DNA from 3 places in the Citrobacter enshiensis genome. Region 3 is predicted to be linked to each of the others. Evidence: predicted binding sites of a transcription regulator. Region 3 holds the regulator's gene; each other region holds the start of a gene.
The links. The regulator PurR, encoded in region 3, represses purine synthesis genes. The targets are predictions, from matches to a motif close to CANGCAAACGTTTGCNTG.
Positions count from the first base shown of each region.

Region 1 (10,109 bases), 900 kb from region 3:
GTGCGGAGATGCGTGGCAACGACAGCAAAACCTACGACCAGAACATCGTCGGTACGGCATTAAGCTGGACGCCTGACAACTGGACCTTCTCCATGGGCGGCGGCTGGTATCAGAACTTTATGACCACCAAAAAAGTGTCCGTTAACGATTACTTTGCCGGTGATGCGTGGGGTCTGGAATACTTTGCGGGCTATAAATTCCCGATTGGTCAGTATGCGGTTAAATCCATCCAGCCTTACTTTATGGGCGATCGTATTGAATACGTGAATGGTCGTGATTATCTGCGTACCGACAACGGCGTGGGGATCAGCTTCCAACTGGATTATGGTTTCCGTGTTGATTACGAACACGTCTTTACCTCCAGCACCGACGACCTGGGTGATATGAACCTGGTGCGCCTGCGTTACGACTTCTAAGTCTGACACTGTGCCGGATGGCGACACTCACGCGTCTCATCCGGCATTTTTTAACGACTCAACCACTCTCCGACGTCATCAAACGTGCCGCGAAAGACAATTTTCTCTGCTTTCTTTTCGAGCTGATAGCGATACATTGGGTCGTAATACTCTTCCAGCAGCGGAACCAGCCAACAGAAATGCGCCTCGGTGCTGCCGGTGCTCTGCTGTTCAGCCAGGGCAATATCGAGCGCGGTGGTCAATTCTTTAAATCGTTGCAGGCCCAGCCGACGCTGAATGGCTGACAGCCCGTGGTGCAAATACTCGCTGTACTCCTGCCAGCCGCGCTCTTCGCCATAAGCGTGAGTAAAGTCATGATGCATACGCACGAAATACTCTTCACGCAGCCGTTCCAGACGCAACTCAAAGGGATCGTTGACCACCGCAATTTCCGCCTGCGTCATACGCTCGCGCAAACATTCCGGCAGATGGTTCGAACCAATCATCCGGCCTTCGTCCTCCAGCACCCAGGAACGCAGTGTCTGGCGCGCATCGACCTTGAGCAACTCACTTGCCAGCAGGTTTTCAAAACTGGCCTGACTGAGTTGCGGCTGCAGCGTGCGGCCAAATGAGGAACCGCGATGGTGCGCCAGCCCTTCGAGATCGATACCGTTGGGCTGCTGTTGTACCAGTTGCGTCTTGCCGCTGCCGGTACAGCCGCCAATTAAGATGATGGGCTTTTGCACCAGTTCTTCGGTGACGCGGATGGCAGACTGGCGTAACGCTTTATAGCCGCCCTCGATCAGCGGGTAGTTAATACCCGACTCGCGCAGCCACTGCTGAACAATGTGCGAGCGTTGGCCGCCGCGCGCGCAGCAAAGATAGCCGGTGGGCCGTTGTTGACACGCTTCTCGCCAGCCATCCAGCCGCTGTTGGCGAAGCTCGCCGGAAACCAGTTGATGACCAAGCTTGAGTGCGGCCTCTGGCCCCTGGCGCTTGTAGCAGGTGCCGACGGCGGCGCGCTCTTCATCATTCATCAAGGGCAGGTTAATGGCTGCGGGCATGGCGCCCTGCGTGAATTCGCCTGGGGCGCGTACATCGATTAAAGGCGTATCGGCGGTGAGGATCGCGCGATAATCCGTTCCATCGTTCATGGGAGATCCTGATAAAACAAAACAGCAATGGGCAGGATTTTACGCGCTGAGAGAGGGGCCGGGAAAGGATAAGTTCTATTTCCCGGCATTTTTCTGGGTTATATGAGCTTACTTTGCGCCCAAATGATGCCGCTGGCGTAGTCTGGCGGCAGTAATGGCGCCAGTGCCTCCAGCGTGGCGTTTAGGCGCGCGGTGTCGCTGTCGGTCAGGTTCAGGTGACCTACCTTACGCCCCGGCCGAACCTCTTTGTCGTACCAGTGCAGATGCACTAACGGCAGTTTCAGCCAGTCATAATTCAGAGGGCTGCCAATCAAATTCACCATCACCGATGGGCTGTTTACCACCGGCGTCGGTAATGGCAGTCCCGTGATGGCGCGCAGATGAAGCTCGAACTGACTGATACTGGCGCCGTTTTGCGTCCAGTGCCCGCTGTTATGCACGCGTGGGGCCAGTTCGTTGATCAGCAGTCCTTCTGAGGTGATAAAACACTCCATCGCCATCACCCCGACGTAACCCAACTCCTGCATGATGGCGGAAAGCATGGCTTCCGCCTGTTCCTGCAATCGGGTGTTAGCCTGCGGAAATGCCACGCTGGTGCGCAGAATTCCGTCCTGATGCAGGTTGTGCGTCAACGGATAAAAGACGGTGCTGCCGTCGTGACCGCGTGCGCCAACTAATGACACTTCCCCGGAGAAGTTGATCCCCTGCTCGACAATACACTCGCCGTAGCAGTCATTCGGGAGTTGGTCAGTTTCATCATTACGCAAGCGCCACTGTCCGCGACCGTCATAACCCCCGACGCGGCGTTTGACAATCGCCAGTTCGCCCAAGCGTTCGAAAATGTGCGGCCATTCGTCGCTGGCGGCCAGCAGTTGCCACGGTGCGGTGGCAAGGGAGAGCTTGTCAAAAAGCTGTTTTTGCGTGAGGCGGTCGGCGATGATTGGGAACACATCGCGGTTGACAAAGGCCGGGTGGCGCGCCAGTTCGCGGGTCAGCGCGGTTTCTGGCCAGCGCTCAATTTCTGCGGTAATTACGCTTTGCTGAAAAGGAACGGCGGCAGGTTCGGCATCCAGTCCCACTGGCCAGACGGCGATCCCTAACGGTTCACCGGCCTGGCGCAGCATCCGCCCTAATTGACCGTTGCCCAGCACGCAGACCTGCTTCATGCCGCACCCCGCGGATCTGGATTCTCCAGCACCTCATCCGTTTGTGCCTTACGCCAGTCATTCAGGCGCTGATGCAACGCGTTGTCATGGAGCGCCAGAATTTGCGCTGCCAGCAGTGCTGCGTTCGCCGCGCCCGCTTTACCAATCGCCAGCGTACCGACCGGAATACCGCGTGGCATCTGAACAATAGAGTAGAGGCTGTCAACGCCGCTCAGCGCCGCGCTCTGTACCGGAACGCCCAGTACGGGCACCAGCGTCTTCGCGGCAATCATTCCCGGCAAATGTGCTGCACCGCCGGCACCGGCAATAATCACCTGATAACCGTTCTCTTCGGCGCTTTCGGCGAAGCTGAACAATTTGTCGGGGGTGCGATGAGCGGAAACAACTTCAACGTGGTGTGGAACGTTCAGGATTTCAAAGATTTCGGCGGCAAACTGCATGGTAGCCCAGTCGCTTTTGGACCCCATCACGATGGCGACACGCGCCGGATTATTGCGGGAAGACATGCGTCTGAAAACTCCTGTGGTGCGGGACACACTGCTTTTGAGGCCACAGAGAATAGCATGATAATACGGCAAGGAAAACGGTTGCGCGGTTAAAGTTGCGGCAAATGGCTGAGAGAATTTAAAACGGGAAGGGGATCAGTTCAACGTTGTCCGGCGTGACTTTTACCATCGAGCCTTCGTGGTGCCAGGCGCCTAAAACGACACGAAAAGCGGGTTTCCTATTGATCGTGAGTTCATGCACATCCGGGCGATGGGTATGGCCGTGAATCAGCCATTGCACCTGGTGCTTCTCCATCTCAGCCACCACGGCCTGAGGGTTAACATCCATAATTTCCAGCGATTTACTGATGTTGGCAGATTTGCTGCCAGCCCGCATTTTGGCGGCAATACGGCTACGAATAAACAGCGGCAGGGCAAGAAACAGCCTTTGCAGCCAGGGTTTATGCACTTTGGCGCGAAACGCCTGGTAACCGACATCATCGGTACACAAGGTATCGCCATGCATGATCAACACGCGTCGGCCATACAGCTCAGGCACCTTTTCCTGCGGTAGCAGGGTCATGCCGCTTTCACGGGCAAAACGTTTACCGAGCAGAAAGTCGCGGTTGCCGTGAATGAAAAAACAGGGCACGCCGGAATCGACCACCGCTTTAATCGCAGCGGCTATTTCGCGGTGCAGGGGATTGGGATCGTCGTCGCCTATCCAGGCTTCGAAAAGATCGCCCAAAATGTACAGTGCGTCTGCCTGACGCGCTTCACCGGCTAAAAAACGCAGAAAACCGGCGGTGATCGCCGGTTCTTCTGTGCAGAGGTGAAGATCTGCAATAAACAGTGTCGCCACGATTACTCGCTGACGGTCACGTTTTCGACGATGACGTCTTCTTTTGGTACGTCCTGATGCATGCCGCTGCGACCGGTGGACACCGCTTTAATTTTGTCTACAACGTCCATGCCTTCAACGACTTCGGCGAATACGCAGTAGCCCCAGCCCTGCATGCTTTCGGCAGAGAAGTTCAGGAAGTCGTTGTCGGCAACGTTAATAAAGAACTGGGCAGTCGCGGAGTGCGGAGCCTGAGTACGCGCCATTGCCAGCGTACCACGGGTGTTTTTCAGACCGTTGTTGGCTTCGTTTTTGATAGCCTCTTTGGTGGCTTTTTGCTTCATGCCCGGCTCAAAACCGCCGCCCTGAATCATAAAACCGTTAATGACACGGTGGAAAATGGTGTTGTTGTAAAAACCTTCGCGGCAGTAGTCCAGGAAGTTTTTAACTGTTTCAGGCGCTTTGTCATCAAAGGTTTTGATTACGATATCGCCGTGATTAGTGTGGAAAGTAACCATTTTTGCATCCTGTTCCGATATAGTGGTGCTTCGACCCAACGCTGGGTCACATATAGTGGGGTGTTATAGCATAACCGTAAGACGGGATCATCTTGCAATGTGTGCTGATTCCAGTCTGAATTATGGGTATTATACAGACTTTATTATCCACACACGTCTATACGGAATCTTCGATGTTAAAAATCTTTAATACACTGACGCGCCAGAAAGAGGAATTTAAGCCTATTCATGCCGGGGAAGTCGGCATGTACGTGTGTGGTATTACCGTTTACGATCTCTGTCATATTGGTCACGGACGTACGTTTGTTGCCTTCGACGTGGTGGCGCGCTACCTGCGTTTCCTCGGCTACAAACTGAAATACGTGCGTAACATTACCGATATCGATGACAAAATCATCAAACGCGCCAACGAAAACGGCGAAAACTTTGTGGCGCTGGTCGATCGCATGATTGCCGAGATGCACAACGATTTCGATGCGTTGAACATTTTGCGCCCGGACCTCGAACCGCGCGCAACGCACCATATCCACGAAATCATTGAAATTACTGAACAGTTGATTGCCAAAGGTCACGCCTACGTGGCAGATAACGGCGATGTGATGTTTGATGTCCCGACGGACCCGAACTATGGCCTGCTGTCACGTCAGGATCTCGACCAGCTCCAGGCCGGGGCTCGTGTGGACGTCGTTGACGTGAAACGCAACCCGATGGATTTCGTGTTGTGGAAAATGTCGAAAGAGGGCGAGCCGAGCTGGTCGTCACCGTGGGGCGCAGGGCGTCCGGGCTGGCACATTGAATGTTCGGCGATGAACTGCAAACAGTTAGGCAACCATTTTGATATTCACGGCGGCGGTTCTGACCTGATGTTCCCGCACCATGAAAACGAAATCGCCCAGTCGACCTGTGCGCATGACGGTGAGTACGTGAACTACTGGATGCACTCCGGTATGGTGATGATTGATCGCGAGAAAATGTCTAAATCACTGGGCAATTTTTTCACCGTGCGCGACGTCCTGAAATACTACGACGCTGAAACCATTCGCTACTTCCTGATGTCCGGCCACTATCGTAGCCAGCTCAACTACAGCGAAGAGAACCTGAAACAGGCGCGTTCGGCGCTGGAACGTCTTTACACTGCGCTGCGCGGAACGGACAAATCCGTTGCCCCTGCGGGTGGCGAAGCGTTTGAAGCGCGTTTTGTTGAGGCGATGAACGACGATTTCAACACGCCAGAAGCCTACTCGGTATTGTTTGATATGGCGCGTGAAGTGAATCGCCTGAAGGGTGAAGATTTGGCGGCGGCAAACGCGATGGCCTCGCATCTGCGTAAGCTCTCTGGCGTGCTGGGTCTGCTGGAACAGGATCCGGAAGCGTTCCTGCAAAGCGGCGCGCAAGCGGATGATGGTGAAGTTGCTGAGATCGAAGCGTTGATTCAACAGCGTCTCGATGCCCGTAAAGCGAAAGACTGGGCGGCAGCAGATGCGGCGCGTGATCGTCTGAACGAGATGGGGATCGTGCTGGAAGATGGTCCGCAAGGAACCACCTGGCGTCGTAAATAATCGTCTATTGTCGGATGCGCTGATGCGTGTCCGGCCTCGTAGGCCGGGTAAGGCGAAGCCGCCACCCGGCTTTTTAACGTCTACGCCACCACAACATTCCCATCACCACCACACCCGGCAACCACACCCACATCAACTCAGACAGCATCACCTGATGCCCGTACGGCGTGGCATAGCGTGAGAGCGCAAACGGCGCGACCTTGATCACCTGCCAGGGGGCAAAGAAACGTTCGTCAGACCACGGCCACAACCAGCCGACGCCTTTTCCACCGGTGGTGATTGAATCCAGCAAACTGTGCGACAGCAGTGACACCGTCAGGAACAGCCAGCAGCGAACCAGCCCCGCTCTAAACCATCGTCGCCCGATCAGTACGCATAAAAAGGGTACGACAAAGGCAAATAACAGCGAGTGGGTAAAACCACGATGGCCAAACACGTTGCCGTAGGCAATACCAAACTTAAACGCCAGGACGTCGGCATCGGGCAGCATCGCCAGCACGATCCCGGCAAACAGCAGGCGAGGGGGAATAACCTTGAGGCCGAGGCCTAATCCAAGACAAAGAGGAACGGCGGCGTGGGTAACAATGGTTGGCATGAGGTTCGCTTCGTATGAAAAACAACATGCTAACAGTTTACTGTGAAGGGACGATGAAGTTAATTATCTGAAATGCGGGGGAACTGGCCGGATAAGGTGTTAACCGTCATCCGGCAGCTGAGATCACGCGACGACGTTAATGCTGTGACCTTCATAACTCACGGTGTGTCCCGCGACGATTTTGCAGCGTTTACGGGTTTCCACCGCGCCATCGACCTTGACTAAACCTTCTGCAATGGCAATTTTCGCCTGGGCGCCGCTTTCACACCAGCCTTCCAGTTTGAGCAAATCGCACAGCTCCACGTGCGGATGCTTGCCTAAAGAAAAATTCGCCATATTAATTACCTTGTGGATCGTGATATTCAACACACGCCTGCAGCGTGTTTTCGATAAGTGTTGCGACGGTCATCGGACCGACGCCGCCCGGCACTGGCGTGATGTATGACGCACGCGCCGCCGCATCGTCAAAGACGACGTCGCCGACAACTTTACCATTTTCCAGACGGTTAATGCCGACATCGATCACGATGGCGCCTTCTTTTATCCACTCGCCGGGAATAAATCCGGGTTTGCCGACGGCCACGATCAGCAGGTCGGCATTTTCGACGTGATGACGCAGGTTTTTGGTAAAGCGGTGAGTGACGGTGGTGGTGCAACCTGCCAGCAGCAGTTCCATGCTCATCGGGCGGCCGACGATGTTGGAGGCGCCAATCACCACGGCATTCAGCCCGTAGGTATCGATATTGTAACGCTCAAGCAGGGTAACAATACCGCGCGGAGTACACGGACGCAGACGTGGCGCGCGCTGGCACAAACGACCTACGTTGTACGGATGGAAACCATCCACGTCTTTGTCTGGCGCGATGCGCTCAAGCACTTTGACGTTGTCGATGCCCGCCGGTAACGGCAGTTGCACCAGAATACCGTCGATGGTGTTGTCTGCGTTAAGCGTATCGATAAGCTCAAGCAGTTCCGCCTCGCTGGTGGTTTCAGGCAGGTCATAAGAGCGGGAGACGAACCCCACCTCATCACAGGCTTTGCGCTTGCTTGCGACATAAATTTGCGAAGCCGGGTTGCTGCCTACCAGCACAACAGCCAGTCCTGGGGCGCGAAGTCCGGACGCTAAACGCGCCTGAACTTTATGAGCAACCTCAGAGCGCACCTGCTGCGCAATCGTTTTACCGTCAATAATCTTTGCTACCATCAGAGAGAGGATTCCATCTGTTACGTTAAGTCAAAGGGGATGTGACTATTTTGTCAGAAGCGGGGCGCGCTGTCAGTTTTCGTTTGCGACTTTAGATGCGATCGTGGCCGTTTGGCCTTCAGGCTCTGGCCTGGTTTCACGGCAAAATGGCGGTGATTTTTTGTACGTAGGCTAATTAAATTTAACCTGGTCGAAACAATTCATCACCCTGGTATTTTTAGAATGAATCCCCCAAAAACCAGAAGGTTATCTGCACCAGAGCCCTTTTTTATATAAAAACATCCTGGAACCGTCCTATATCCCAATAAGAATTGGCTTAGGTCAATAAAAGGGTTTGCGGGTATTTTTCATTTATTGAAATGTTTAATTTATCGCTGTGACGAATTGTCATATTCGTAAAGATTAATTAGTGAATCTGCTACTCAGGAGAGTTGGGGGGAAAGATTAACTAATTCTCTTTCGGAATATATCTTTACAGGATGCAGAGATAATTTGCCTGACATTTTATGTCGATATTGATTCAAACGGATCCCGCAGGAAGCCGGAACCGAATGTGTGTAATGCAAGGGAAACCCATGAAACTTAAATTAATGACCTCTTCTGTTATTGCTGGCCTGATGCTCGTTGCGGGTTCCGCTGTTGCGGCAGATCCGGTGAGCGTTAGCGGCGGCACCGTTCACTTTGAAGGTGAGTTGGTCAATGCGGCATGTGCCGTTAGCACCCAGTCTGCGGATCAGGTAGTGACGCTGGGCCAGTACCGCACGGCCAGCTTTGCCGCGGTGGGTGACACTACTGCACAGATCCCGTTCAGCATTGTCCTGAATGACTGTGATCCCAGCGTAGCGGCGACCGCTGCGGTTGCGTTCTCCGGTCAAAGCGACCTGACCAACGATGCCCTGCTGGCGGTCTCTTCTTCCGATAACAGCACGACGGCAGGCGGTGTGGGTATCGAAATTCTGGACAGCAAATCGTCTGCGTTGAAGCCGGATGGCGCGACTTTCTCAACGGCTCAGGCGCTGGTAGAAGGCACTAACACCCTGCGTTTCTCTGCACGCTATAAAGCTACCGCAGCAAGCACAACGCCGGGTCAGGCTAATGCTGATGCCACCTTCATCATGAAGTACGAGTAAGCGTTCAGGTTTAAGCAAGGATGACGCGTGCCTCAATGGATGAGGCAACACCGGGGATGGTAAGGGATGTGGTTGATGATGAGGAAAGGCGTGGCGTTGGCGGGAGTGCTCTGCGCGATGTCTGTCAGTGCGCATACGGTAATACTGGAGAGCGGACGTCTCCATTTGCGCGGAAAACTGGTGAACGGTGCCTGCACGGTAGCCTCGGGAAGTGAGGATTTACGCGTGCAAATGGGGCAATACCGCACGAATGCGTTTGCGGGACCCGGCAGTTTCGCCCCCACCAGCGTGCCCTTCTCGTTGCGTTTAACGTCATGTAATTCAGATGTTTATGACCACGTCGGCATTGCGTTTTCAGGCGTAACGCCCGTGGAAGACCCGCAGGTATTCCTTGCCAGCAGCGACGCCGCTTCCGCATCCGGAATCGGTCTTGCATTGTTTGATGAAGAACAACGGCAAATTATACCGAACGCCTTGCCGCTCCATTACGCCCCTATTTTAACGCAAGATGTGACTTTCCATTTCACTGCTCGCTATCGGGCAATCTCGGAAAATATGACGCCGGGAAGTATTCATTCAGATGTGTGGTTTACGCTGGTTTACCCCTGATTTATTTCCGCGACGCTAATAAAACGCAAAAGGTATTTTTTGCCATGCTTACATTCATTAAATCAGGCCTTATTATTTTTATTGCCTTAATTTCTTCGTTTAGCGCACAGGCAGCGGGAGGCATCGCATTAGGTGCGACTCGCGTTATTTATCCGGCGGATGCGAAACAAACCTCGTTGGCCATTAGCAATAGCGACAGCAAAGAACGTTATCTGGTCAACTCCTGGGTTGAGAACAGCGCGGGTGTCAAAGAAAAAACGTTTATCGTCACTCCGCCTCTTTTTGTCAGCGAACCCAAAAGTGAAAACACGCTGCGTATCATCTACGCCGGACAACCGCTACCGACGGACCGCGAATCGCTGTTCTGGATGAATGTGAAAGCGATACCGTCGGTGGATAAAAACAATCTCGAAGGGAAGAACGTCCTGCAACTGGCGATTTTGTCGCGCATTA
Region 1 covers NZ_CP119862.1:3,516,607-3,526,715, reverse strand. Annotated here, with positions in the region: gene P2W74_RS16935 (porin) at 1-416, shown strand, start outside; gene mnmH (tRNA 2-selenouridine(34) synthase MnmH) at 467-1,549, opposite strand; gene purK (5-(carboxyamino)imidazole ribonucleotide synthase) at 1,648-2,715, opposite strand; gene purE (5-(carboxyamino)imidazole ribonucleotide mutase) at 2,712-3,221, opposite strand; gene lpxH (UDP-2,3-diacylglucosamine diphosphatase) at 3,340-4,062, opposite strand; gene ppiB (peptidylprolyl isomerase B) at 4,065-4,559, opposite strand; gene cysS (cysteine--tRNA ligase) at 4,733-6,118, shown strand; gene P2W74_RS16900 (metal-dependent hydrolase) at 6,192-6,713, opposite strand; gene ybcJ (ribosome-associated protein YbcJ) at 6,837-7,049, opposite strand; gene folD (bifunctional methylenetetrahydrofolate dehydrogenase/methenyltetrahydrofolate cyclohydrolase FolD) at 7,051-7,917, opposite strand; gene fimA (type 1 fimbrial major subunit FimA) at 8,493-9,047, shown strand; gene fimI (type 1 fimbrial protein subunit FimI) at 9,123-9,656, shown strand; gene fimC (type 1 fimbria chaperone FimC) at 9,701-10,109, shown strand, end outside.
Region 1: purE (5-(carboxyamino)imidazole ribonucleotide mutase) is a predicted target of PurR. The motif match lies at 3,292-3,309, and genes of this name have one in related genera.

Region 2 (10,109 bases), 1.9 Mb from region 3:
AGCCGCCAGGCAAAATTCTGTTCTATTAACCCGCTTTTCGCCGGTTAATCTTATCTGTATCAAGCTGAATCTGATGTCTCTTCGCCAAAAACACCTTTGGCGTTGTAAGGTTAAGCCTCACGGTTCATTAGTATCGGTTAGCTCAATGTATCGCTACACTTACACACCCCGACCTATCAACGTCGTAGTCTTCAACGTTCCCTTCAGGAGACTTATAGTCTCAGGGAGAACTCATCTCGGGGCAAGTTTCGTGCTTAGATGCTTTCAGCACTTAATCTCTTCCGCAATTTAGCTACCGGGCCAATGCCATTGGCATGACAACCCGAACACCAGTGATGCGTCCCACTACGGTCCTCTCGTACTAGGAGCAGCCCCCCTCAATCTCCAGCGCCCACGGCAGATAGGGACCGAACTGTCTCACGACGTTCTAAACCCAGCTCGCGTACCACTTTAAATGGCGAACAGCCATACCCTTGGGACCTACTTCAGCCCCAGGATGTGATGAGCCGACATCGAGGTGCCAAACACCGCCCGTCGATATGAACTCTTGGGCGGTATCAGCCTGTTATCCCCGGAGTACCTTTTATCCGTTGAGCGATGGCCCTTCCATTCAGAACCACCGGATCACTAAAGACCTGCTTTCGCACCTGCTCGAGCCGTCACTCTCGCAGTCAAGCTAGCTTATGCCTTTGCACTAACCTCCTGATGTCCGACCAGGATTAGCCTAACCTTCGTGCTCCTCCGTTACTCTTTAGGAGGAGACCGCCCCAGTCAAAACTACCCACCAGACACTGTCCGCAACCGGATTACGGGTCTACGTTAGAACACCAGCCATTAAAGGGTGGTATTTCAAGGTTGGCTCCATGCAGACTGGCGTCCACACTTCAAAGCCTCCCACACTATCCTACACATCAAGACCAGTGTTCAGTGTCAAGCTATAGTAAAGGTTCACGGGGTCTTTCCGTCTTGCCGCGGGTACACTGCATCTTCACAGCGAGTTCCAATTTCACTGAGTCTCGGGTGGAGACAGCCTGGCCAATCATTACGCCATTCGTGCAGGTCGGAACTTACCCGACAAGGAATTTCGCTACCTTAGGACCGTATAGTTACGGCCGCCGTTTACCGGGGCTTCGATCAAGAGCTTCTCCTTACGGATAACCCCATCAATTAACCTTCCGGCACCGGGCAGGCGTCACACGTATACGTCCACTTTCGTGTTTGCACAGTGCTGTGTTTTTAATAAACAGTTGCAGCAAGCTGGTATCTTCGACTGATTTCAGCTCCACGAGTAAATCGCTTCACCTACATATCAGCGTGCCTTCTCCCGAAGTTACGGCACCAATTTTGCCTAGTTCCTTCACCCGAGTTCTCTCAAGCGCCTTGGTATTCTCTACCTGACCACCTGTGTCGGTTTGGGGTACGATTTCTGTGTTACCTGATGCTTAGAGGCTTTTCCTGGAAGCAGGGCATTTGTTACTTCAGCACCGTAGTGCCTCGTCATCACACCTCAGCGTTAATAAACGACCGGATTTACCTAATCGTTCCGCCTACATGCTTAAACCGGGACAACCGTCGCCGGCTAACATAGCCTTCTCGTCCCCCCCTTCGCAGTAACACCAAGTACAGGGAATATTAACCTGTTTCCCATCGACTACGCCTTTCGGCCTCGCCTTAGGGGTCGACTCACCTGCCCCGATTAACGTAGGACAGGAAACCCTTGGTCTTCCGGCGAGCGGGCTTCTTCACCCGCCCTTTATCGTTACTTATGTCAGCATTCGCACTTCTGATACCTCCAGCAACCCTCACAGGCCACCTTCAACGGCTTACAGAACGCTCCCCTACCCAACAACACATAGTGTCGCTGCCGCAGCTTCGGTGCATGGTTTAGACCCGTTACATTTCCGCCGCAGCCGACTCGACAGTGAGCTATTACGCTTTCTTTAAATGATGGCTGCTTCTAAGCCCAACATCCTGGCTGTCTGGTGCCCTCTCCACATCGCTTTCCCACCTTAACCATGACTTTGGGACCTTAGCTGGCGGTCTGGGTTGTTTCCCCTCTTCACGACGGGACGTTAGCACCCGCCGTGTGTCTCCCGTGATAACAATCTCTTCGGTATCGCAGTTTGCATCGGGTTGGTAAGTCGGGATGACCCCCCTAGCCGAAACCAGTGCTCTACCCCCGAAGATGAGTTCCACGAGAGCGCCTACCTAAATAGCTTCGGGGAGAACCAGCTATCTCCGGTTTGATTGGCCTTCTTCACCCCCCCAGCCACAAGTCATCCGCTAATTTTCAACAACTTAGTCGGTTCGGTCCCTCCCAGCTTAGTGTTACCAACCTTCAACCTGCCCATGGCTAGATCACCGGGTTTCGGGTCTATACCCTGCAAACTTAACGCCCAGTAAGACTCGGTTTCCCTTCGGCTCCCCCCCCCCACCTATTCGGTTAACCTTGCTACAGAATATAAGTCGCTGACCCCATTATACAAAAAGGTACGCAGTCACACCCCATAAAGAGGCTCCCCACTGCTTGTACGTACACGGTTTCAGGTTCTTTTTCACTCCCCTCGCCGGGGTCTTTTCCGCACCTTTCCCCTCACCGGTACTGGTTCACTATCGGGCAGTCAGGAGTATTTAGCCTTGGAGGATGGTCCCCCCCATATTCAGACAGGACTACCACGTGTCCCAGCCCCTACTCTTCGAGTTCACAACACATGCAGTTTGGTGTACGGGACTATCACCCTGTACCGTCGGACTTTCCAGACCGTTCCACTACCACACATGCTGATTCAGACTCTGGGCTGCTCCCCGTTCGCTCGCCGCTACTGGGGGAATCTCGGTTGATTTCTTTTCCTCGGGGTACTTAGATGTTTCAGTTCCCCCGGTTCGCTTCATTACGCTATGTATTCACGTAATGATAGTGTGACGGATCACACTGGGTTTCCCCATTCGGAAATCGCCGGCTATAACGGTTCATATCACCTTACCGACGCTTATCGCAGATTAGCACGTCCTCTCATCGCCTCTGACTGCCAGGGCATCCACCGTGTACGCTTAGTCGCTTAACCTCACAACCCGAAGGTGTTTCGTAAAACACATCGTGTTGCGAAAATTTGAGAGACTCGAACACACCGCTTATCTGTTCTTATTACGGAGAACAGACACAGTGTGTCGTTTCAATTTTCAGCTTGATCCAGATTTTTAAAGAGCAAATATCTCAAACATGACTCGGAAGTCAGTTTTGAGATACTGAGGCAGGTGACTTTCACTCACGAACCCAGCAAGTGGCAGTCCCCTAGGGGATTCGAACCCCTGTTACCGCCGTGAAAGGGCGGTGTCCTGGGCCTCCTAGACGAAGGGGACACTTAAGTCTCACATCGCAAGACCGCCTTGCTATTTACTTTTCATCAGACAATCTGTGTGAGCACTACAAAGGCAGGTTCTTTAAGGTAAGGAGGTGATCCAACCGCAGGTTCCCCTACGGTTACCTTGTTACGACTTCACCCCAGTCATGAATCACAAAGTGGTAAGCGCCCTCCCGAAGGTTAAGCTACCTACTTCTTTTGCAACCACTCCCATGGTGTGACGGGCGGTGTGTACAAGGGCCACGGGAACGTATTCACCGTGGCATTCTGATCCACGATTACTAGCGATTCCGACTTCACGGAGTCGAGTTGCAGACTCCTCGATCCGGGACTACGACATACTTTATGAGGTCCGCTTGCTCTCGCGAGGTCGCTTCTCTTTGTATATGCCATTGTAGCCACGTGTGTAGCCCTACTCGTAAGGGCCATGATGACTTGACGTCATCCCCACCTTCCTCCAGTTTATCAATGGCAGTCTCCTTTGAGTTCCCCGGCCGAACCGCTGGCAACAAAGGATAAGGGTTGCGCTCGTTGCGGGACTTAACCCAACATTTCACAACACGAGCTGACGACAGCCATGCAGCACCTGTCTCACGGTTCCCGAAGGCACTAAAGCATCTCTGCTAAATTCGTGGATGTCAAGAGTAGGTAAGGTTCTTCGCGTTGCATCGAATTAAACCCACAATGCTCCACCGCTTGTGCGGGCCCCCGTCAATTCATTTGAGTTTTAACCTTGCGGCCGTACTCCCCACGGCGGTCGACTTAACGCGTTAGCTCCGGAAGCCACTCCTCAAGGGAACAACCTCCAAGTCGGACATCGTTTACGGCGTGGACTACCAGGGTATCTAATCCTGTTTGCATCCCCACGCTTTCGCACCCTGAGCGTCAGTCTTTGGTCCAGGGGGCCGCCTTCGCCACCGGTATTCTCCAGATCTCTACGCATTTCACCGCTACACCTGGATTTCTACCCCCCTCTACAAGACTCTAGCCTGCCAGTTTCGGATGCAGTTCCCAGGTTGAGCCCGGGGATTTCACATCCGACTTGACAGACCGCCTGCCGTGCGCTTTTACGCCCAGTAATTCCGATTAACGCTTGCACCCTCCGTATTACCGCGGCTGCTGGCACGGAGTTAGCCGGTGCTTCTTCTGCGGGTAACGTCAAACGACACGGTTATTAACCGTATCGCCTTCCTCCCCGCTGAAAGTACTTATACAACCCGAAGGCCTTCTTCATACACGGCGGCATGGCTGCATCAGGCTTGCGCCCCATTGTGCAATATTCCCCACTGCTGCCTCCCGTAGGAGTCTGGACCGTGTCTCAGTTCCATGTGTTGGCTGGTCATCCTCTCAGACCAGCTAGGGATCGTCGCCTAGGTGAGCCCGTTACCCCACCTACTAGCTAATCCCATCTGGGCAACATCCGATGGCAAGAGGCCCGAAGGTCCCCCTCTTTGGTCTTGCGACATTATGCGGTAATTAGCTACCGTTTCCAGTAGTTATCCCCCTCCATCGGGCAGTTTCCCAGACATTACTCACCCGTCCGCACTCGTCACCCAAGGAGCAAGCTCCTCTGTGCTACCGTTCGACTTGCATGTGTTAGGCCTGCGCCAGCGTTCAATCTGAGCCATGATCAAACTCTTCAATTTAAGTTTGATGCTCAAAGAATTAAACTTCGTAATGAATTACGTATGTTCACTCTTGAGACTTGGTATTCATTTTTCGTCTTGCGACGTTAAGAATCCGTATCTTCGAGTGCCCACACAGATTGTCTGATAAATTGTTAAAGAGCAGTGCAACGCGGCTTTCGCTCACCGTTGCGAGGTGGCGTATATTACGCTTTCCTCTTTCAGAGTCAACCCTGATTTTCAGGATTTTTCTCTTCAACCGAACCGGCTGTTTGTGTGAAGTTGATTCACATCCGCCGTGTCGATGGAGGCGCATTATAGGGAGTTCTCTGGCGCCCGCAACCCTTAAATGACAGAAAAATGACTGACTGCTGCATTCCACAGCAAAACCCCGCCTTATACCCATTTACACACAGAGTTATCCACAAAAGACCCGATCATTTCTGCGATCTTCTTTCTATATGTACGATCTTCAGTGAGCGAAAGTGGGGTCAATATTGAAAAAGAAAAATTCGCGAGCGTTGCGCAAACGTTTTCGTTACAATGCCACCGCCAGACAAGGATGCCCCGTAAGGGGCGTTAGCTGAGTTTTTCACGAAAAATTCAGCTAACGCTCTCTGTAATCGTCAAATCCAGGGGATTTACCATGCAACAACGTCGTCCAGTCCGCCGCGCTCTGCTCAGTGTTTCTGACAAAGCCGGTATCGTCGAATTCGCCCAGGCACTTTCCGCACGCGATGTGGAGCTGCTGTCCACAGGCGGTACAGCCCGTCTGTTAGCAGAGAAAGGTCTGCCAGTGACCGAAGTTTCCGATTACACCGGTTTCCCGGAGATGATGGATGGACGTGTGAAGACCCTGCATCCAAAAGTCCACGGCGGCATTCTCGGTCGTCGCGGCCAGGACGACGGGATTATGGAACAGCACGGTATCGCCCCCATTGATATGGTGGTCGTTAACCTTTATCCGTTCGCTCAGACCGTTGCCCGTGAAGGCTGCTCACTGGAAGATGCGGTAGAGAATATTGATATCGGCGGCCCGACCATGGTGCGCTCCGCCGCCAAGAACCATAAAGATGTCGCCATCGTAGTAAAGAGCAGCGACTATGACGCCATTATTAAAGAGATGGATGCCAACGACGGTTCTCTTACCCTCGACACCCGTTTCGACCTCGCCATCAAAGCGTTTGAGCACACCGCCGCCTATGACAGCATGATCGCCAACTACTTCGGCAGCATGGTTCCGGCCTACCATGGCGAAAGCAAAGAAGCCGCTGGTCGCTTCCCGCGCACCCTGAACCTCAACTTCATTAAGAAGCAGGATATGCGTTATGGTGAAAACAGCCACCAGCAGGCGGCCTTCTATATAGAAGAGAATGTGAAAGAAGCCTCCGTTGCCACCGCAACCCAGGTTCAGGGGAAAGCCCTCTCTTATAACAACATCGCGGATACCGACGCAGCGCTGGAGTGTGTGAAAGAGTTCGCCGAACCCGCCTGTGTGATTGTGAAGCACGCCAACCCATGCGGCGTCGCCATCAGCAACTCTATCCTCGACGCTTACGATCGCGCATACAAAACCGACCCGACCTCCGCATTCGGCGGCATTATCGCCTTTAACCGCGAGCTGGATGCAGAAACCGCGCAGGCCATTATCTCCCGTCAGTTTGTCGAAGTGATCATTGCGCCGTCCGCCAGCGAAGAAGCATTGAAAATCACCGCAGCCAAACAGAACGTGCGCGTACTGACCTGCGGCCAGTGGGCTGAGCGTGTTCCGGGCCTCGACTTCAAACGTGTGAACGGCGGTCTGTTGGTTCAGGATCGTGATCTGGGGATGGTCGGCGCGGAAGATCTGCACGTGGTCACCCAACGTCAGCCGACCGAACAGGAACTGCGTGACGCGCTGTTCTGCTGGAAAGTGGCGAAATTCGTGAAATCCAACGCCATCGTCTATGCCAAAGGCAATATGACTATCGGTATCGGCGCGGGCCAGATGAGTCGCGTTTACTCAGCGAAGATTGCAGGCATCAAAGCGGCCGACGAAGGTCTGGAAGTGAAAGGGTCATCGATGGCCTCTGATGCCTTCTTCCCGTTCCGCGACGGTATTGACGCTGCAGCCGCGGCTGGCGTGACCTGCGTCATTCAGCCTGGCGGTTCTATTCGTGATGATGAGGTGATTGCCGCCGCCAACGAGCACGGTATTGCGATGCTCTTCACTGACATGCGCCACTTCCGCCATTAATTCACGGAGCAGACGATGAAAGTATTAGTGATTGGTAACGGCGGGCGCGAGCATGCGCTGGCCTGGAAAGCGGCGCAGTCGCCGCAGGTTGAAACTGTCTTTGTGGCACCGGGCAACGCAGGTACGGCGCTGGAGCCAGCCCTGCAAAACGTCGCTATCGGCGTGACCGATATCCCGGCGCTGCTGAGCTTTGCCCAGAATGAGAAGATTGACCTGACCATCGTCGGTCCGGAAGCGCCGCTGGTCATTGGCGTGGTTGACGCGTTCCGTGCTGCGGGCCTGAAAATCTTCGGCCCAACCGAAGGCGCCGCACAGCTGGAAGGGTCGAAAGCGTTCACCAAGGATTTCCTGGCACGCCATCAGATCCCAACGGCGGAATACCAGAACTTTACCGAGATTGAGCCAGCTCTGGCTTATCTACGTGAGAAAGGCGCGCCTATCGTCATCAAAGCTGACGGTCTGGCGGCGGGTAAAGGCGTTATCGTCGCGATGACGCTGAGCGAGGCCGAAGCGGCCGTTCACGATATGCTGGCGGGTAACGCCTTTGGCGACGCGGGTCACCGCATTGTCATTGAGGAGTTCCTCGACGGTGAAGAAGCCAGCTTTATCGTGATGGTTGACGGCGAGCACGTGCTGCCGATGGCCACCAGCCAGGATCACAAACGCGTGGGTGATAAAGACACCGGGCCTAATACCGGTGGGATGGGCGCTTACTCCCCTGCCCCGGTGGTAACGGATGAAGTCCACCAGCGCACCATGGAACGCATCATCTGGCCAACCGTGAAAGGCATGGCGGCGGAAGGCAACACCTACACCGGTTTCCTGTATGCTGGTCTGATGATCGATAAACAGGGCAATCCGAAGGTTATTGAGTTCAACTGCCGCTTTGGCGACCCGGAAACCCAGCCAATCATGCTGCGCATGAAGTCCGATCTGGTTGAGCTATGCCTGGCCGCCTGCGAAGGCAAGCTGGACGAGAAGACCTCCGAGTGGGACGAGCGTGCTTCTCTGGGCGTTGTCATGGCTGCGGGCGGTTATCCGGGCGACTACCGCACGGGTGACGTGATCCACGGCCTGCCGCTGGAAGAAGTCGCGAACGGTAAGGTGTTCCACGCCGGGACTAAACTCGCCGATGACGATCGGGTACTGACCAGCGGTGGGCGCGTGCTGTGCGCCACTGCGCTGGGCCATACCGTCGCCGAAGCGCAGAAACGCGCTTACGCGCTGATGAATCATATCCACTGGGACGGCAGCTTCAGCCGTAACGATATCGGCTGGCGCGCCATCGAACGAGAGCAGAACTAGCGCGACAGTTTTGCCAGCAGCGTTTTGCGCGTAATCCCTAACTGACGGGCGGCTTCGGTTTTGTTGCCGCCCGTTTTCTCCAGCGCCGCCAGAATCACCTCTTTCTCAACATCCACCAGCGGTTGGATCTCGCGATCATCGTCGACATTCACCTGCGTCGTCGCAATGGCCAGCGGCAGTTCTCGCTCAGAGATGTATTCCCCCGTTAGCAAAACCACCGCGCGCTCAATGGCGTTTTCCAGTTCACGGATATTCCCGGGCCAGTCATAGTGAATCAACAGATCCATCGCCTGCGGGGTAAATCCCTTCACCGCTTTACGGTTTCGCTCAGCAAATCGCCGACGAAAATGTTCGGCCAGTAGTGGAATATCTTCCCGACGCTGGCGCAAAAGCGGCATCTCAATCGTCACCACATTCAGACGATAATAGAGATCCTGACGAAAACGCCCGGCACTGACTTCCGCCGCCAAATCACGGTGAGTCGCCGCAATCAGCCTGACATCAACAGAAATCGTCTGATTACTCCCGACCCGCTGCACCTCACGCTCCTGAATAACCCGCAGCAGACGAACCTGCATCATCGGCGAGATATCGCCAATTTCGTCGAGAAACAGCGTGCCGCCGTCGGCTTCCACAAAACGCCCTTCGCGCCGTTTATCTGCTCCTGTGAAGGCGCCTTTTTCATGCCCAAATAGCTCAGACTCCAGCAGCGACTCATTCAGCGCCGCGCAGTTAAGCGTTATCAATGGTTTTTCGCAGCGTGCACTGCTGGCATGGAGCGCCCTGACCACCAACTCTTTACCGGTTCCCGAGTCGCCATGAATCAATACCGTGGCATCGGAGGGCGCAACCATCGCAATTTCAGTGAGCAAATGCTGCATCGCCGGGCTTTCGCCGATCATGCCGAACTGAGCGGCAGAGGCTGAAGGTGATTCAACGGCGATGTTTCGCGTATGTGCCAGCGCTTTCTCGATCGTGTCCTGTAAGCTGTCGAAATCCAGCGGTTTAATTAAGTAATCCAGCGCGCCTGCTTTAAGTGCTTCTACCGCAGTTTCTACGCTGGAGTAAGCCGTCATAATCAAAATGGGAATCGCCGGATTCAGCGCTTTGATCTCTTTGAGCGTTTCGATGCCGTCCATCTCTGCCATACGCACATCGCATAACACCAGATCGAAAACATGTTCGCGTACCTGCGCTATGGCCTCGCGCCCACCGTAAGCCAGCGCCACGTCATAACCCCATCCACGAAGCAACGCCTGTAAAATCGTGCAATGGCTGATGTCGTCATCCACGACCAGAATATCGATTTTTACGCGTGTCATCCTTGTCTGTCCTGTTCTCTCGCTTTCATCGGTAGATAAAGAGTAAAGACGGCGCCTTTACCTGGAACGCTTGTCGCCTGAATGGTTCCGCCATGCTGCTCAACGATGTTCTGTACCACCGCTAATCCAAGCCCGGTACCGTCGGCTTTGGTCGTAAAGTAAGGCGTAAATATCGCATCCAGGTCTTCTGCCGCAATCCCTTTTCCACTGTCGGTGACCACAATTTTAACGCGATCGCCTCCGCATTCGCCCACCTCGA
Region 2 covers NZ_CP119862.1:4,562,462-4,572,570, forward strand. Annotated here, with positions in the region: rRNA gene rrf (5S ribosomal RNA) at 1-10, opposite strand, end outside; rRNA gene P2W74_RS21695 (23S ribosomal RNA) at 107-3,065, opposite strand; tRNA gene P2W74_RS21700 (tRNA-Glu) at 3,287-3,360, opposite strand; rRNA gene P2W74_RS21705 (16S ribosomal RNA) at 3,448-5,008, opposite strand; gene purH (bifunctional phosphoribosylaminoimidazolecarboxamide formyltransferase/IMP cyclohydrolase) at 5,634-7,223, shown strand; gene purD (phosphoribosylamine--glycine ligase) at 7,239-8,528, shown strand; gene zraR (sigma-54-dependent response regulator transcription factor ZraR) at 8,525-9,850, opposite strand; gene zraS (two-component system sensor histidine kinase ZraS) at 9,847-10,109, opposite strand, start outside.
Region 2: purH (bifunctional phosphoribosylaminoimidazolecarboxamide formyltransferase/IMP cyclohydrolase) is a predicted target of PurR. The motif match lies at 5,510-5,527, and genes of this name have one in related genera.

Region 3 (10,109 bases):
AAAAATGCACGCCGCGCAAAGGCCGCAAGCCCCATTGTGTGAAGGTGAAAGAGACCGCACCAGCTTCGCTTGCCGATGCGCATAAGGTCAGAGTTCAGAAAGCGACCAAAACGGCGATGTCCACGTTGATGAATCAGATTGGCAAACCGTATCACTGGGGCGGCACGTCGCCACGTACCGGTTTTGATTGCAGCGGCCTGGTCTGGTACGCCTATAAAGATCTGGTGAAATTCCGTATTCCGCGTACGGCAAATGAAATGTACCACCTCCGCGACGCCTCACCGATTGAGCGTGATGAACTGAAAAATGGCGATCTGGTCTTCTTCCGGACCCAGGGGCGCGGTACGGCGGATCACGTCGGCGTGTACGTCGGCAACGGCAAATTTATCCAGTCCCCCCGTTCAGGGCAGGAAATTCAGATCACCTCATTAAGCGAAGATTACTGGCAACGCCACTATGTCGGCGCCCGCCGCGTCATGACGCCAAAAACCATTCGTTAATCCCTTACCCTGTTGTTTACGCAACAGGGTAAGTTCTTCTTTTGCATCACCTTTCAATTTGCTACCCTATCCTTACGTACTTTAGGGCTATTGTACGTACTCAATATTAATAATAAGGAGAGAAGCAATGTCGTTCGAATTACCTGCATTACCGTATGCCAAAGACGCGCTGGCACCACACATTTCCGCTGAAACGCTGGAATATCACTACGGCAAACATCATCAAACCTATGTGACGAATCTCAATAACCTGATCAAAGGTACCGCCTTTGAAGGTAAATCACTGGAAGAGATCGTCCGTAGTTCAGAAGGTGGCGTATTCAATAACGCAGCACAGGTCTGGAACCACACGTTCTACTGGAACTGCCTGGCCCCGAACGCGGGCGGCGAACCAACCGGTAAACTGGCTGACGCTATCGCTGCGTCCTTCGGTAGCTTTGCTGAATTCAAAGCGCAATTCACCGATGCTGCGATTAAAAACTTCGGTTCCGGCTGGACCTGGTTGGTGAAAGGGGCTGATGGCAAACTGGCTATCGTTTCTACGTCCAACGCAGGCACCCCGTTAACCACGGATGCCACGCCGCTGATGACCGTTGACGTGTGGGAACATGCGTACTACATCGACTACCGTAATGCCCGTCCTGGCTACCTGGAGCATTTCTGGGCGCTGGTAAACTGGGAATTCGTTGCGAAGAACTTCGCGGCGTAAATAAGACAACGCAGAAGGTATCCCTTCTGCGTTTTTATTTTTAACTCACTCGATCAGTTGGCGACATATGCCGTTTCAGGCTGCCTTCTCGCTGAAACAAAGACCAGCAATAACGCCAGCCCTGCCACGATAGCTCCCATCACCGGAACAAAGCTATACCCCAGACCGCCAGAAATCACTGCCCCGCCTGCCGCCGCGCCTAACGCATTGCCAAGGTTAAAGGCCCCGATATTCACCGACGAGGACAACCCCGGCGCTTCACTGGCAACACGCATCACGCGCATCTGCAAAGGCGGAACGACGGCAAATGTCGCCGCCCCCCACACCACCATACTGAACGCAGCGCCCAGATCATTGCGTGCAAGGAAAGGAATGGCCAGCATGATAACCACCAGCAGCAGTAAGAAACCTTTCAGAGTACCGTTGACGGATCGATCGGCCAGTTTGCCGCCTAAATAGTTGCCGATCGAGAATCCAACGCCGATCAGCACTAACATCGCGGTCACGAAGGCCGGCGTGGCATGAGCGATGTTTTGCAGAACGGGTGAAATATAGGTGTAGAGGGTAAACATGGCCCCTGCGCCCAGTACGGTGGTGAGCAGTGCAGAAAGCACCTGCGGGCGTAACAAGACAGCCAGTTCTTTACGCACGTCCGGCCGTTCCCCTGCACCGCCTTTCGGCAGAGAGAAGAACAAACTGAGCATGGCAATCACACCCAGCCCTGCGGTCGCTAAAAAGGACATCCGCCAGCCAATGGTTTCCCCAAGCCATGTGGCAGCAGGCACGCCGCCAATGTTCGCAATGGTTAACCCCATAAACATTGTCGCCACGGCGCTGGCCTGCTTATGTTTTGGCACCACACTTGCCGCCACGACCGAACCCAACCCGAAAAAGGCACCGTGATTAAGGCTGGTCAAAATGCGCGATAACATTAAGGTGGTGTAATCCGGCGCAATGGCCGACAGGACGTTGCCCAGCGTAAAAATGGCCATCAGAAAAATCAGCGCATTACGACGAGCGCGGTGCGACAGCAACAGGGTCATTAACGGCGCGCCCACCATCACCCCCACCGCATAAGCGCTGATGAGCATCCCGGCGGCGGGAATGGAGACGTTCACGCCATGAGCAATGACGGGCAACAGGCCCATCGGAGAGAATTCCGTGGTCCCAATACCGAATGCGCCAATCGCAAGCGCCAGTAAGGGGTAATTAATTTTCATACATCGACTCCGCTGCACCGTGCCGCGAAGCGACACCCGATAAGAGCCAAAAGCATGACATCAATCACAAAAAGAATAAAGTTAACAGAATGGCAAAAGACTTTTGCCGATTTAGTAACAATGAAGGGGCAACGAAATGAGGGAGAGCACGCTCCCTCACGGTAAATCAGTGCAGTGCTGCGGTCAGACCACCCGCTACGATCAGACCCAGAACAATAAGAGTGGTTATTAACGAAAACTTCAGATCGGTGCTCATCAAATTTGCTCCTTTTTATTTCCACACAAAAAGTGATATTGCGCATTTTTACACACTTGGATGTAAAAATCTCCCAGGATTTATATTGATAACCACTTTTAACTCTTCCCCTTTTCGTCAAGATCAGACAAAATTCCACGCTTACTTGATTAGCGTACCGGCCATTGACCCCCTCCTGACGTTTCGTGTCGTTTTCCCGGCGTGCCGCAACCCTGATGTTGCGATAAGGGTGTGTAAAGGCAAACGTTTACCTACAGTATTTTCAGGAGTTTGGATATGGTCTGGAGTGAAATGTAATGGCAACAATTAAAGATGTAGCGAAGCGAGCAAACGTTTCCACTACAACCGTATCACATGTAATTAACAAAACGCGTTTTGTCGCAGAAGAGACACGTAATGCCGTCTGGGCTGCCATCAAAGAACTGCACTACTCCCCGAGTGCGGTCGCCCGCAGCCTGAAGGTGAACCACACCAAATCTATCGGCCTGCTGGCAACCAGCAGTGAAGCCGCTTATTTTGCTGAGATTATTGAAGCCGTTGAGAAGAACTGCTTCCAGAAAGGCTATACCCTGATCCTTGGCAATGCCTGGAATAATCTCGAAAAACAGCGGGCCTATCTTTCCATGATGGCGCAAAAGCGTGTGGATGGCCTGCTGGTCATGTGTTCGGAATATCCGGAGTCTCTGCTTTCCATGCTTGAAGAGTATCGCCATATTCCGATGGTGGTGATGGATTGGGGCGAAGCGAAAGCCGACTTTACCGATACGGTCATTGATAACGCTTTCGAAGGCGGTTATATGGCCGGTCGTTATCTGGTGGAGCGCGGTCATCGTGAAATCGGCGCCATTCCCGGCCCGATGGAGCGCAACACCGGCGCTGGCCGCCTGGCGGGCTTTATGAAGGCGATGGACGAAGCACTGATAAAAGTCCCGGAAGACTGGATTGTGCAGGGCGATTTTGAACCCGAGTCAGGTTATCGTGCAATGCAGCAGATCCTCTCTCAGTCCCATCGCCCGACCGCGGTATTTTGCGGTGGCGACATCATGGCAATGGGGGCGCTCTGTGCTGCCGATGAAATGGGCTTGCGGGTACCGCAGGATATTTCGGTGATCGGTTATGACAATGTGCGTAACGCGCGCTATTTCACACCCGCACTGACCACCATTCACCAGCCTAAAGACTCACTTGGCGAAACGGCCTTTAATATGCTGTTAGACCGTATCGTGAATAAGCGTGAAGAGTCGCAGTCCATTGAAGTCCATCCGCGCCTGATCGAACGTCGTTCGGTTGCTGATGGTCCGTTCCGCGACTATCGTCGTTAAGCCTCCTCTGCGGGAACCTCTTCAGGTTCTCGCAGCCACTCTTTGTTCAGCGTTTCACTGTCGCCTAAATACTCCAGCAACCAGGCTAAGGCGGGCGACGTATCATTTTGCTGCCAGGTCAGGCAACATGCCGCATCCGGGAACGGATTCTCCAGGGTTAACGCAACCCATTTGCCACTGTCGAGCCACGGTTTTGCAAAATGCGTGGGCACCATACCGACGCATAACCCGGCGGAAAGACAGGTTGCTGACGACTCCCAATCCGGTACGATCACGCGCTTTTGGTTGTCCAGCAGCCAGGTTATGCGTTTAGGCAGTGTCCGTGACGTGTCTTCACGGACCAGCGACGGCCAGTTGCGCAACGTATCATCACTCAAGGGACCGGGCATCGCCGCCAGGGGATGATGACTTGCCACCACGCAGCTCCAGCTCAACATTCCCATATCGCGAAAGGTATAGCGCCCCCCTACGGGGATCGCCTGCGTCGCACCAATAGCCAGTTCCACGCGTCCGTCGGAAAGCGCATCCCAGACGCCGTTGAACACCTCCTGAGAAACGACCAGCTCAACGTCATCAAAGTGGCGGTAGAAATCGACAATCATCTGCCGGGTGCGTTCTGGCCGCACAATATTGTCTACCGCGATAGGCAGTTGCCCTCGCCAACCGTTCGCAATCTGTTGGCACTGCTGGCGGGTGATCTGCATTTTTTTGATAACAGAGCGGCCTTCTTTTAAAAACCAGGCACCGGCAGGCGTCAATTCCACATCCCGATGGCGTCGTTCAAACAAGGGCACCGCCAGCCACTCTTCCAGTTGACGTACGGTGTAGCTCACTGCAGAAGGCACGCGATGCAGCTCCTGGGCGGCGGAACTGAAGCTGCCATTGCGCGCGACAGCATCAACAACTTCAAGGGAATATTCTGACCACATATTCTGCCTACAAAAAATTTGAATTCAGTAGACAAATATTAGCGTTTCACAACGGGAATTTCACTCCCTACACTCTGCGGCAATGTCTTACTGATAAAAAAGAGAATGTAATATGCAACCGGGAAAAGGTTTTTTAGTCTGGCTGGCGGGTCTCAGCGTACTGGGTTTTCTGGCAACAGATATGTACTTACCTGCATTTGCTGCAATTCAGGCCGATTTGCAAACACCGGCCTCTGCCGTCAGCGCCAGTCTGAGCCTGTTCTTAGCCGGATTCGCCATCGCACAACTCGCCTGGGGTCCGCTGTCCGATCGCTACGGTCGTAAGCCCATATTATTGGTCGGCTTGTCGATCTTCGCCCTGGGAAGTCTGGGTATGCTGTGGGTAGAAAGTGCAACGGGCTTGCTGGTTCTGCGCTTTATCCAGGCCATTGGCGTGTGTGCTGCTGCGGTTGTCTGGCAGGCACTGGTGACGGATTACTACCCGTCGCAAAAAGTTAACCGTATTTTTGCCACCATCATGCCATTGGTCGGGTTGTCGCCTGCGCTTGCGCCGCTGTTAGGTAGCTGGATCCTCGCGCATTTTTCCTGGCAGGCCATTTTCGCCACGCTGTTTGTGATTACGCTGATCCTGATGTTGCCCGCCCTGCGTTTAAAACCCACCGCAAAAGCACGTGACGATAGCCAGGATAAACTGACGTTCACCACCCTGCTGCGTTCGAAAGCCTATCGCGGGAACGTGCTGATTTACGCTGCCTGTTCCGCAAGCTTCTTCGCATGGTTAACCGGTTCGCCGTTCATCCTTAACGAAATGGGTTATAGCCCCGCAGTGATTGGTCTCAGTTATGTTCCGCAAACCATCGCCTTCCTGATCGGTGGCTACGGTTGCCGTGCGGCGTTACAAAAATGGCAGGGACAACAACTGTTACCCTGGTTATTGGTCATCTTCGCATTGAGCGTCATCGCCACCTGGGCGACCAGTTTTATTCACCATGTCTCGCTGACCGAAATTCTGATCCCCTTCTGTGTCATGGCTATTGCCAACGGCGCGATCTACCCTATTGTTGTGGCTCAGGCATTGCGTCCATTCCCACAAGCCACCGGGCGTGCCGCAGCATTGCAGAACACGCTGCAGTTGGGTCTCTGTTTCCTGGCCAGTCTGGTTGTCTCCTGGTTAATCAGCACACCGTTGCTGACCACCACCAGCGTCATGTTATCAACGGTCGCTCTCGCAGGATTAGGGTATTGGATGCAGTTGCAGGCGAGTGAGTCAACGCATCACACCTCCCACTCTGAGATGGCGCACAACGATTCGTACTAAAAATAACGTTAATAGCCACTCATTAGCTTGCTAACATTTTTGGGTTGTTTCACCGATTGTTGAAGCCTATACTCATTTTTGGCTGTTATATAAATACGATAAATATTGCGATCTAACGGGAGCCGGAGCGCTCCCGATTAACCAAGGAATGGCCTTTTCGGCAAGGGTTCTCCCTTCCTCTGTTCTACGTCGGATTATAGGCTCGCGGACTTTATCCGTGAGATTTCTCACATAGCCCAAAAAGCGTCTACGCTGTTTTAAGGTTCTGATCACCGACCAGTGATGGAGAAACTATGAGTTCATCGTGTATAGAAGAAGTCAGTGTACCGGATGATGACTGGTACCGTATCACCAACGAATTACTGAGCCGTGCGGGCGTTGCTATCAACGGTCCTGCCCCGGCTGATATTCAAATCAAAAACCCCGATTTTTTCAAACGCGTATTGCAGGAAGGATCGCTGGGTTTAGGTGAAAGCTACATGGATGGCTGGTGGGAGTGCGAACGGCTGGATATTTTCTTCAATAAAGTTCTGCGCGCTGGCCTCGAAAATCAACTTCCTCACCATTTCAAAGATACCCTCCGCATCGCAGGCGCGCGCCTGTTCAATCTGCAAAGTAAAAAACGCGCCTGGATAGTCGGCAAAGAGCATTACGATCTTGGTAATGATCTTTTCAGCCGGATGCTTGACCCGTACATGCAATATTCCTGCGCTTACTGGAAAGAGGCCGATACCCTGGAATCTGCCCAGCAGGCGAAGCTAAAAATGATTTGTGAAAAATTGCAGCTTAAACCGGGTATGCGCGTGCTGGATATTGGCTGTGGCTGGGGCGGATTATCGCAATATATGGCGGCCAATTACGCGGTCAGCGTGGTGGGAGTGACCATTTCTGCGGAACAGCAGAAAATGGCGCAACAGCGCTGCGAAGGGCTGGATGTCACCATTCTGCTGCAGGATTATCGCGACTTACAGGATCAGTTCGATCGAATTGTTTCGGTAGGTATGTTCGAACATGTCGGCCCCAAAAACTACGACACCTACTTTGAGGTGGTTGACCGTAATTTAAAATCTGACGGCTTGTTTCTGCTTCATACCATCGGCTCCAAAAAGACCGACAACAATGTCGACCCGTGGATCAATAAATATATCTTCCCGAACGGTTGCTTACCTTCCGTGCGTCAGATTGCCAACGCCAGTGAACCGCATTTTGTGATGGAGGATTGGCACAATTTTGGCGCCGATTATGATACAACGCTGATGTCGTGGTATTCGCGCTTTATCAATGCCTGGCCTGAAATCGCAGATAACTACAGCGAGCGTTTTAAACGGATGTTCAGTTATTATTTGAATGCCTGCGCTGGCGCCTTTCGCGCCCGCGATATTCAACTCTGGCAGGTCGTTTTTTCGCGCGGTGTTGAACACGGTCTGCGCGTTCCCCGCTAGATGAACAGCCCCCGAATTCTGCGGGGGCTGCTTCCATTTCGCTAAGCGTCATTCGCCAGCTTATTTACGGCACTGTCCCGGGCCGCTAATACGCGCTCAACCGTATCGACAACCGCCTGGGTTTGCGGATCGATTTCGATATTCACGCGAGCGCCCAGCTTTTTCTTGCCCAGCGTGGTGCGTTCCAGCGTTTCTGGAATAAGGTGAACACAAAAGCGCGTCGCGGTGACTTCCCCAACCGTCAGACTGATACCGTCGATGCCGATGAATCCTTTATACAGAATATATTTCATCAACTGCGGGTCCTGCACTTTGAACCAAATCTGACGGTTATTTTCTGAGGTCAGAATTTTTGTGATCTCGGCGGTGGTCATAATATGGCCCGACATTAAATGCCCGCCAATCTCATCACTGAATTTTGCGGCGCGTTCAACGTTAACGCTATCGCCGACGTTCAGCTCACCTAAATTAGTAATGCGTAAGGTCTCTTTCATCAAATCAAAACTGATCTGATTACCCTTGATTTCGGTGACGGTCAGACAGCAACCATTATGCGCCACCGACGCGCCCGTCTCCAGCGCATCCAGCATGTATTCAGGTAATTCCACTACATGAGTGCGAAAATTCGGTTTTTCATCAATCGACACCAGTCTGGCGGTGCCCTGCACAATACCCGTAAACATACCTGCAACTCCTGAAATCAGTTTGAATATCTCTGCCCAGCACAATAGCAGGTGAAAATTCAGGTTGCCAGCAAAGTGCCGCTCCCCCCTGTTTTTTCACTGGAGAATTACGTATTCCTCGCTACAATAGACTGAAAATTCCCCTGCATCTTCTTCTTGCTGCCACTTAAGGCGGCTTTTCTGGTCTCTCAAATAACAACAAAAACAAGGTGTATACGTGCAAAAGTATATCAGTGAAGCGCGTCAGTTATTAGCTCTGGCAATACCGGTGATTCTCGCGCAAATCGCCCAAACCGCGATGGGGTTTGTTGATACCGTGATGGCCGGTGGATACAGCGCCACAGACATGGCGGCTGTCGCCATTGGCACTTCCATTTGGTTACCGGCCATTCTGTTCGGTCATGGACTGCTGCTGGCATTGACTCCCGTCATCGCTCAGTTGAATGGTTCCGGACGTCGTGATCGTATCGCGCATCAGGTGCGCCAGGGATTCTGGCTGGCGGGGGGGGTCTCCGTCCTCATCATGGTCGTGCTGTGGAACGCCGGGTATATCATCCGCTCCATGCATAATATTGATCCGGCGTTGGCCGATAAAGCCGTCGGTTATCTCCGGGCCCTGCTCTGGGGAGCGCCGGGATATCTGTTTTTCCAGGTGGCGCGTAACCAGTGCGAAGGATTGGCCAAAACCAAACCCGGCATGGTCATGGGGTTCCTCGGGCTACTGGTCAACATTCCGGTTAACTACATCTTCATTTATGGCCATTTTGGTATGCCGGAACTGGGCGGCGTAGGCTGTGGTGTTGCCACCGCAGCAGTGTACTGGGTGATGTTCATCGCGATGGTTTCATACATCAGACGCGCGCGTTCGATGCGTGATATTCGTAATGAGCCGGGATTCAGTAAACCCGACACCGCCGTCGTGAAACGATTAGTCCACCTGGGTCTACCGATCGCATTGGCCTTATTCTTCGAAGTTACCCTCTTTGCCGTCGTGGCATTGTTGGTATCGCCGCTGGGTATCGTCGACGTTGCCGGTCACCAGATTGCACTCAATTTCAGTTCGCTGATGTTTGTACTGCCAATGTCGTTGGCGGCGGCGGTGACGATTCGGGTAGGGTATCGTCTGGGTCAGGGATCAACGCTAAATGCGCAGACCGCGGCCAGAACCGGTTTGGGCGTCGGTGTTTGCATGGCCATTATGACGGCCATCTTCACAGTAACACTGCGAGAGCATATCGCCCTGCTCTACAACGATAATCCGGCAGTCGTTGCGCTGGCGGCACAGTTAATGCTGCTGGCGGCGATTTATCAGATTTCCGACTCTATTCAGGTCATTGGCAGCGGTATTTTACGTGGCTATAAAGACACGCGATCCATCTTCTTTATCACCTTTACCGCTTATTGGGTGTTAGGTTTACCCAGTGGGTATATCCTGGCGTTAACCGATTTGGTTGTTGACCGTATGGGACCTGCTGGCTTCTGGATCGGCTTTATTATCGGTCTGACCTCCGCAGCCATCCTTATGATGCTGCGTATGCGGTATCTGCAACGCCAACCTTCTACGGTTATTTTGCAACGCGCAGCGCGATAAGTACGCAATCCCCACCTAAAAGCCAAAAAAAACCGAACACACATTGTGTGTTCGGCATCCAACAGATGAATAAATGTACTACTGCGTAAGCAGAAGATCACGCAAGTGCATATTCATTCCTCTCATTGCAGATTTAATA
Region 3 covers NZ_CP119862.1:2,615,798-2,625,906, forward strand. Annotated here, with positions in the region: gene P2W74_RS12775 (C40 family peptidase) at 1-500, shown strand, start outside; gene sodB (superoxide dismutase [Fe]) at 628-1,209, shown strand; gene P2W74_RS12785 (MFS transporter) at 1,263-2,429, opposite strand; gene cydH (cytochrome bd-I oxidase subunit CydH) at 2,596-2,685, opposite strand; gene purR (HTH-type transcriptional repressor PurR) at 2,982-4,007, shown strand; gene punR (DNA-binding transcriptional activator PunR) at 4,004-4,936, opposite strand; gene punC (purine nucleoside transporter PunC) at 5,049-6,254, shown strand; gene cfa (cyclopropane fatty acyl phospholipid synthase) at 6,548-7,696, shown strand; gene P2W74_RS12815 (riboflavin synthase subunit alpha) at 7,738-8,379, opposite strand; gene mdtK (MdtK family multidrug efflux MATE transporter) at 8,597-9,970, shown strand.